2 regions of the Chryseobacterium sp. WLY505 genome follow, and region 2 is predicted to be linked to the other one. Evidence: riboswitches for the same ligand, from Rfam matches in the RefSeq annotation. Region 2 holds a riboswitch; the other holds the start of a gene.
The links. Region 2 has a riboswitch for thiamine pyrophosphate ahead of RAH34_RS15505 (TonB-dependent receptor). Riboswitches for the same ligand answer to the same signal wherever they lie in the genome.
Positions count from the first base shown of each region.

Region 1: another riboswitch for thiamine pyrophosphate. It lies ahead of pnuC (nicotinamide riboside transporter PnuC); the one in region 2 lies ahead of RAH34_RS15505 (TonB-dependent receptor).

Region 1 is NZ_JAVCWI010000015.1:51,157-55,460, reverse strand. Features, by position in the region: gene RAH34_RS20885 (GNAT family N-acetyltransferase) at 1-278, shown strand, start outside; gene RAH34_RS20880 (VOC family protein) at 293-646, opposite strand; gene RAH34_RS20875 (hypothetical protein) at 1,107-2,138, opposite strand; gene pnuC (nicotinamide riboside transporter PnuC) at 2,125-2,721, opposite strand; TPP riboswitch at 2,747-2,853, opposite strand; gene RAH34_RS20865 (PA2169 family four-helix-bundle protein) at 2,975-3,433, shown strand; gene RAH34_RS20860 (DUF4142 domain-containing protein) at 3,556-4,167, opposite strand; gene RAH34_RS20855 (alpha-ketoglutarate-dependent dioxygenase AlkB) at 4,298-4,304, opposite strand, start outside.
Region 2 is NZ_JAVCWI010000007.1:163,960-168,263, forward strand. Features, by position in the region: gene RAH34_RS15495 (bifunctional aconitate hydratase 2/2-methylisocitrate dehydratase) at 1-355, opposite strand, end outside; gene RAH34_RS15500 (WG repeat-containing protein) at 643-1,413, shown strand; TPP riboswitch at 1,581-1,672, shown strand; gene RAH34_RS15505 (TonB-dependent receptor) at 1,776-3,893, shown strand; gene RAH34_RS15510 (hypothetical protein) at 4,082-4,304, shown strand, end outside.

The DNA.
Region 1 (4,304 bases), on a different contig from region 2:
ATGCACAGGTGGAATTGGGAATTACATTGAGTACCTTTTTTCATGGTAAAGGATATGCTTCCGAGGCTTTAAAGGGTGTTATTACTTATCTTTTTAATGATTTGAGCAAACACAGAATTACAGCTTCAGTGGATCCTGACAATACAGCGTCTATTCAACTGATGGAAAGAATCGGTTTAAGAAAGGAAGGACATTTCAGGAAAAGTCTGTTCTGGAAAAATAGATGGGTGGATGATATTATTTATGCAGTTCTTCGTGAAGAATGGGTTACAGAATAGATGCTTTTCAGGTATCATTTGTTTTGCTGTACAACGCAAAATGAATTTCCTTCCGGATCCAGAAGAACCACATAATCAGCATCGTCTTCGTAATTCCAGCCTGGCATTTTTCCAGCCCCGATACTAAGAAGCCGCTCTACTTCCTGCTGCTGATTATCCGTTATCAGATCCATATGATGTCTCTTGGGCTCTTCCGAACTGGTTACTTTTAATGACAGCTGTATTCCATCTCCCTCCTTTGGGATCAGAATGGCGAAATCAGCATCAGGCTCATTCTTTATTTTATAATGCAAAGCTTCACACCAAAATGCAATTGCTCTGTTTAAATCCACAACGCCCCAAACGATGGATAATATTTTCAATTTCATTTCAGTATTGTTTTAAATAATGAAGAATTTAAGATCTTATAACTATATTCTCAAAAAAGAAAAAATTACAAAACGGTATATTTTTCATAAAATGGAAGAAATTTTGTTCTTACAATCGTTAAAGCAACTAAACCATTGCAAATCAAATAGGATACAATCATTGTATGACACCACTTTTTAACTGTAACCGTAATCCAGTTATCATTTTCAATCATGGGATACATCTCATTTTTTAGGTGCATAATAACATGATCCTTCCTCTTGCCGCTTAATGAAAATAAGTCTTTCATAATCTTTGATAATCTTCTATTTTTTAGTTTAACAAGTTTTTATGTTGGCTTATTTCATGGTTAGTTTTATTATTCCAAATATAGTGAAATAACAAAAAATTACTTTATGACGCCAGTCATAAAAGAATATTCCTATGCGATAAAAAGTGTATTAACAAGCAATTTTATACTCAGAAAGAAAAATCCAGATCATTGGCAGAAGGTCTGAAATTAAAATGCATAGCAGCTGTAAAGTAATCACAAAACACCTGATATACTGCAGAATTAGTATCCGTTGCCCGGATTCCTAACTGGGTGTAGACCGTAAGGATCTGATGGGATAGTTTTTGAACCAGCTCTACTCCATATTGGTGAATTTCGTTTTGATATCCTTCGGAAATATCTTTGTGATCACCGAGTATATTTTCTACTTCTCCGGCAATTTGCAATACTTTTTCCAAATGCTTTTCAACAGACTCTGCGAAACTTTTGAAATGGATCTCAGGACGAATCAATACGGCCTCTTCAATAAAATGAGAAGCCATTCCCAAATAATTGACCAACAGCGTCAAGTCTGCAAAGACCCGGAACGGAATGCTGTCCAGGATATCATTGGTGAAAAAGATATCGTAAACAAAACCGTATTCTTCACTCACAATAGCATTTTCAACAGTGAATGAATAGGTGCCGCTGGCTTTCATTCCCATAGATTTCCAGTTGGGAATCACTTGAGCCTGTTCTTTAGGAATAATGAATGACCGAACTATTTCATTGCCATTGCCATCCAGTATTGGTTTCCCGTTTTCCGTCATCTTGGCATTCAATGTAAAATGGGTAAGATGAGGTGCTCCTGTTGCAAAATTCCATGAACCGTTGATCAGATAGTAGCTGTTGTCTATTTTTTCTGCAGTTCCTCCCACCATTCCGCTGCCACCAAAGCAGGTTTCAGAATGGGTGAACAATAATTCAGCAATTTCAGGTTTTACATTTCTGGAAAAATAATTGGCTCCGGCACACAGCGTCAGCATCCAGCCAAAACTGCCATCGGTTTGAGCCCATCCAAATAATGCTTTAAGTCCTTCCTCAAAACGATAGCCCAGCCCTCCGTATTTTTGGGGAACCCATATTTTAAGTAATCCTTCTTCATGAATATATTGCATTACCTCATCAGAGATTCTGGAAGCTCCATGAAGTTCTTGTCTGATATCTTTAGTGCTCAGCATTAGCTTTGGATTTAATCAATTTTTGCCACTCTATATATCCGGAAATAGCTACTAGAAATAAAAATGAGGTTAAAGCAGCATAGAGATATAATTCTTTGTGAATCATCAAAGGGATCGAAATGATATTGCTGACATTCAGTATCACCCAGTTTTCAATTTTGCGCCTCGCCATCAGCCACATTCCTGCCCACGCAAAAGCACTTACCAGAGAATCCCAAACAGGAACATCCGAATCGGTAAAGTGAGTAAGAAAAGACCAGAATAAGATAAAAGTACCCAAAACAATCCCTCCGGTAATCCATTTTTCTGTGGTGGTGGTAACAGAGATTTCCATTTCGGATTTTTGTTTCCCGAATTTCCAGTATAACCATCCGTAGATGCTCATGATCAGATAATAAAGGTTTAAGGTAAATTCAGCGTAGAGCTTGGAAGTAAGCATCACATACAGCGTAAGCAGAATCCCCGCGATTCCGAAAAGATAGTTGTTGACGTTGTTTTTACGGGCCAGTAAAACCTGAATGACTGAAAATAAGACTCCGAACCATTCCGGTAAGGTAATTTGTTTTAAAATGTCCTGCATCATACTAATTATTAGAAATCAAATGATGAGATGATCAGTAAGCAATCCCTACGCCGGTATTATCCGGATCAGGTGTGGAAGTATATTCCTGGGTATCATCTCAGCCACTGTTCTGTAGCACCCCATTGTTCGGCAAAGGTGCGTTTTTTTGGTGGAAAAAGAAAGGACTTTGGCTTTTTATTTACAGGATATGATCACGATTATAAAGAGTCGCTGAAGTAAATTATAATTTTATGGATACCTAAAAAATTATATTATGGACAATCAGGAAATATCAGTACTTAATGACTTACTTCACATTACCAACGACAGAAAGGAAGGTTTTGAAAAAGTTGATGGAAAAGTCTGGGAAATGTATCCGGATGTAAAAGATGAGTACGAACATATGATTTCGCAGACTAAAATTATGAAAAATGAACTGGTTAACCTCATCACAGAAAAGCAAGGTATTCCGGAGGACTCAACATCCCTGGCAGGAGCTGTTCACAGAACATGGATTGACATTAAAAATTCTTTTACTGTGGGAAATCTGATAGAGTCTACCTTAGAAAATGTAGTGTTTGGCGAAAAAGCAGCTATCGAAGCCTATCAAAATGCCCTGGACACAGGTGATCTCAGCCCAAAAAGTACTGAGATTGTATCTGAACAGCTTCGTCTTCTTAAAGATTCTTACAGACAGTTTAAGAAAATTGAAGAATACAAAAAGAAAGAATAATCTAAAAAACTCCTCTGAAAAGAGGAGCTTACTATAATCAAGAACAAAATAATATTTAATCAAATCAAAATTATTAAATACTTTCTGTTCATATTTATGATGCAGGTCATATAAGCTGAATATTATTTGACTGCATTTTTAGCTTTTTCCGATTCCTTTAAATGATGTTCAAGGGTCGGAAGGGTCTTCGCTGCGAAAGATTTTAATGAAGACTCTGTTCCTTCTGAAGACTCTTTTTTGAATGCTTCTACATCCTCTTTGTGATCACTGACCATAAGATCTGTATATTTTTTGTCAAAGTCCTTTCCTTTCTTAGCTTTCAGATCATCATACATCTTCTGCTTTTCGGCATCCAAAGTTGTTGGTAAGGTGTACCCTGTTCCTGAAGCCCAATTTTTGAGCTCGTCATTCGCTTTGGAATGATCGGTTACCATCATTGCTCCCAAAGATTTTACTACTGAATTTTCAGCGTTTGTTGCGGCGAGTTTTCCCATCATGACCTCCATCAGTCCTCCTATAGCTGCAGCATCTGCAAACTTTTTGTCCTGATCACTGAGAGTACTTTTCTGTTCTCTGGTGTCTGTCATTTTTGTGGAGTCGCTTACCGTCATTCCGGATTCTGCAGGTGCAGACATTGTGGTACTTTCCTCAGATTGACTCGTGGTTGTCGGCTCGTTTTTTTTGCAGGCCGTTAAAGCAGCCAATGCAAAAATTGTTACTACAAGATTTTTCATAATAATAAATTTTAAGTGGTGATATAAATGAAGTCAAACAATGACTTTGTTTATAAATGCAACAATTTATCTGCCAAAAAACTGATCACAACGCTTTTAAACCAATCATAAAACATTATGAATAAATATTTTACGAA
Region 2 (4,304 bases):
CTTTAGCAATAGCCGCGTCATTACCCAGAGCAAGATCCAGCAATACCTCAATAGAAGGTCCTCCTTTCATATGAGATAACAGTTCAAAGGCAAATGCCGGGGAAATTTCTTCTACTACGGATTCACCCAGAATAATTTCTTTTAAAAATTTTGCTTTCACTCCCGCTGCACTTGTCGTACCAGGTAGTGTGTTATAAATGAAAAATTGAAGAGAATCCGGTCGGTCAGCATTACCTGAATCTTTAATTTGTGTAATGATTTCGCTTAGTAATTCAGCACCATCAATTGGCTTAGGATGAAGCCCCTGGGTTTTTCTTTCTTCAATCTCTTTGATGTAATCCTTATAAATACTCATAATAGAAGGTCTTTCAAAATTAAAGGTAGGCCTGCTTTTTCTTTACTGGTGTGTATAAATACAATTAATGACATTTTGAGTTCCCGCATTTTGATGCAACATTAACCGAATAAAGTCAGCATAATCTACACTTTTTCAAAAGTTTTTTAAAATTATCAAACAATTCAAAATGTTCCCAAAATTACGAAATTTTACAATTTTATAAGAATGAAATTATTTAGATTCTTTATAAATATGAATTTTATAATATCTATTTTTGGTCGTATTTTTGTAAACAAATGGAGAATATGAAAAATATCCTGAATGTTTTATGTGTTTTTATTTCGATTTTCGTTTTCTCGCAGACCAAATCTGTGAAGAAAATTCCCGTGAAGAAAGGAACAAAAAGCACAGTTAAAAAAGCTGCTGCAGCTAATAAACCTAATGCTGATCTGGTAGTGATCAACAAAGATCTTCCTGTCCTGATTCCTAAGAAAAAAGGAGATCAGTTCGGGTATGTCAACCAGAACGGGAAATTTATTATCCAGCCGGAATATCATATTGCTGTATTTTTTTATGAAGACTGCAACCTTCTGAATTCTCCTAATGAAAAGGTCAGAAAATTCGGAACAAAAGACTATGCCACGGTAGAAAAAAACATGATTTCTTACCGTGTAGACCAGTCTGGGAAGAGAGTATATCAATTCAAAGAAGCCGATTTTGGAAAGTGTAAATTTGAAGAATATAAACAACAGCTATTTCAGGCTTATATCCTCAATGGTTTTTACGGAATCATTGAAAAGTCAAAGTTTGTGAATGCTGCCGATTACAGACAATATCAGATCTATCCTCAATATCAGTATCTGTTCATTTTGGAAGGGGATGATGTGGCTAACCCGATGATTGTAGCTTCCAATAATGATAAATTCGGAATTATTGATGTTAATAATAAGATTATCATTCCATTTGAATATTCCAATATTAAAAGAAATTTCAGCTGGAAACTGGGCAAGATGTTTGAAGTGACCAAAGACGGCTCGAATTACTACTATATCGACGCCAACAACAAAACGTACTAAATAATTATTAATGATGAATGATGAATGATTTATTTGATAACTCCTATTTTTCATTCCATAGCATCCACGTATACCGAAACTCAATACCCCGAATCCCGCACCTCGTAACCCGTTATCCCGCATCTCACAACCCCAATTCCAATTCATATATTTTTTGTAATTTTGCGGCTGAAATAAAGGGGTGCTTTAACAGGCTGAGATTATACCCAATGAACCTGGAACAGGTAATGCTGTTTAGGGAACCATTTAAATAATTGATGGATGATTAGCGATAAATATTCGATAAGCATCAGCATCGTTTGCGATTTGTCAATTATCTCATAATCACCCCTTTTATTCATTAAATGTTAAAGATTTATAGAATGAAAGGATTATTTTTTTTAGGGCTTAGTGTAGGCTCAGTAGCTTTTATACAGGCTCAGAATAAAGATTCCCTAAAGGTGAGGGAAATTGAAGCAGTCAACTTTACCAAAAGGCTGCCGGTAGCAAAGGAAATCATCAATGTACAGAAAGATCTGGACAGTAAAAATCTGGGACAGGATCTTCCTATTCTTTTGAAAAATCAAACCTCCATTATTTCTACTTCCGATGCCGGAAATGGTGTAGGATATACCGGTTTTAGAATCCGTGGAGTTTCAGGAAGTGCCATCAATGTCATGATGAATGGTGTTCCATACAACGATTCTGAAAGTCAGGGAACGTTCTTTGTCAACGTACCGGATTTAACAAGTTCTGCCTCACAGATTGTCATTCAGAGAGGAGTAGGAACTTCCAATAACGGGGTTTCTGCCTTCGGAGCAAGTATTAATGTACTTTCTAAAGATCCTGAAGAGAAGTTTTATTTTAAAACAGATGACAGCTACGGATCATTTAATACCTATAAATATTCAGCTGAAATAGGCTCAGGGAAATTCTGGAAAAACCGACTTTCCGTGATGGGAAGATATACCCATATTCATTCTGACGGATATATCGACAGAGCTTCATCCAACTTACATTCTTATAATTTCACTGCTTTATTTGAAGAAGGAAATACGAAATTACGTTTAATGGCTTTTGGGGGAAAAGAGAAAACGTATCAGGCATGGAATGGTATTGATCGTAAAACCTGGGAAACGGATCCTAAATTCAATATTTCAGGAGCCATTTATGATGCCAACTGGGAGAATATTGTAAGTTTCTATGATAATGAAACGGATAATTACAGACAGAACCATTATCAGTTGCTTTGGGAACAGAAGTTCAGCGACCGCTGGAATCTTGAAACCACATTCCATTATACAAAAGGAAAAGGATATTATGAAAACTACAAGCAGGGAGACCCTTTTTCAAGATATAACCTTCCTAATATAACAGAAGGAGGACAAACGATAAAAGCTTCAGACTTTATCAGAAAAAAATGGCTGAATAATGATTTCTACGGAATGGTTTCTACCTTGTACGGAAAGTTTGAAAATTTAGATCTGAACTTTGGTGCCGTTGTCAATCAGTATTACGGAAGGCATTATGGAAATGTGACAGGAGTATTTTTTCCTCAGATTGATGAAAGCGAATATTACAGAAACCGCTCTGTAAAGAATGAAGTGTCAGGTTTTGCAAAAGCTTTATTAAGAGTGGATAATTTTGAATTCTTTGGAGATTTACAACTTAGGAAAATCAATTACAACACAAAGATTCTGACGGCTGGTGATGATGAAGGAGCAGATTTAAGTAAAAACTGGCTGTTCTTTAATCCTAAAGCCGGAGTGAATTACAGAATTGACGGAGGTAAAATATTCCTTTCATACGCTCATGCTCACCGTGAACCCAACAGAGATGACCTGATGGCGAATAACGATGTGAAAGCCGAAAAACTTCATGATATTGAAGCAGGTTTTGAAAAACAGTTCGGGATTGTTTCATTGACGGCCAATGTTTATTACATGTATTATGTGAACCAGCTGGTGTTGAATGGAGAATTGAATAATGTAGGAGCATTTATCAGAACAAATTCGGGGAAAAGCTATAGAAGAGGTATTGAGGTAGGTGCTTTGGCAAAATTATCGAAACAATGGGAGGTTTCAGGAAATGTAACGTTAAGTCAGAACAGAAACCAGGATTTCAATATTCAAAATGGAGATGTTCCTAAGAGCCTTGGAAATACCCAGATTTCATTCTCTCCGAATGTAATTGCCAATGTAAGCCTGAAATTTAATCCTACAAAGAATTTCCAGTTTGCTTTAATGAATCAGTATGTTGGAAAACAATATCTGGATAATACCGAAGATGCTAATCTTCAGCTTAAAGATTATTTCCTGACAGATTTCAATGCGCAATATCAGTTTAAAATTGCTAATAACGAAATTGCATTAAAACTATTGGTGAATAACCTGTTCAACAAGAAATATGTGAACAACGGATCTGTATATGAAGGACAGCCTTATTATTTTTCACAGGCAGGAACCAACTTTATGTTTGGAGTAAGCTGGAAAATACAATAGCAAAAGATCAGGGATACAGATTTATAAATTAGTTTTAGCAGTTTTATCCTTTTTAGACTTAAAAAAAGAAGTTTAAATAGTCGTATTCCTTTTTTTGTACATAATAATCAAAAGACTGTTTCGGCAGTCTTTTTTATATCCATTAAATATTACAAAAAGTCCCGAAAAAGTTATAAATTTGCTGCCAAATGAATATTTCAGCATATATTTTAGAATACTTAAAACAATTTGGAACTACCACAGTTCCAGGCTTTGGGGTGTTTTCACTGAAAAATTCTAAGGCAATTATTAATTCTGAAAACGGAAGCATTCTGCCTCCGGCCAGTCAGATTGAATTTACAATAGATTACGAAGTACAGACTGAAGATCTTGCTGCTTTTATTGCAGAACAAAAACAGATGTCTCTGGAAG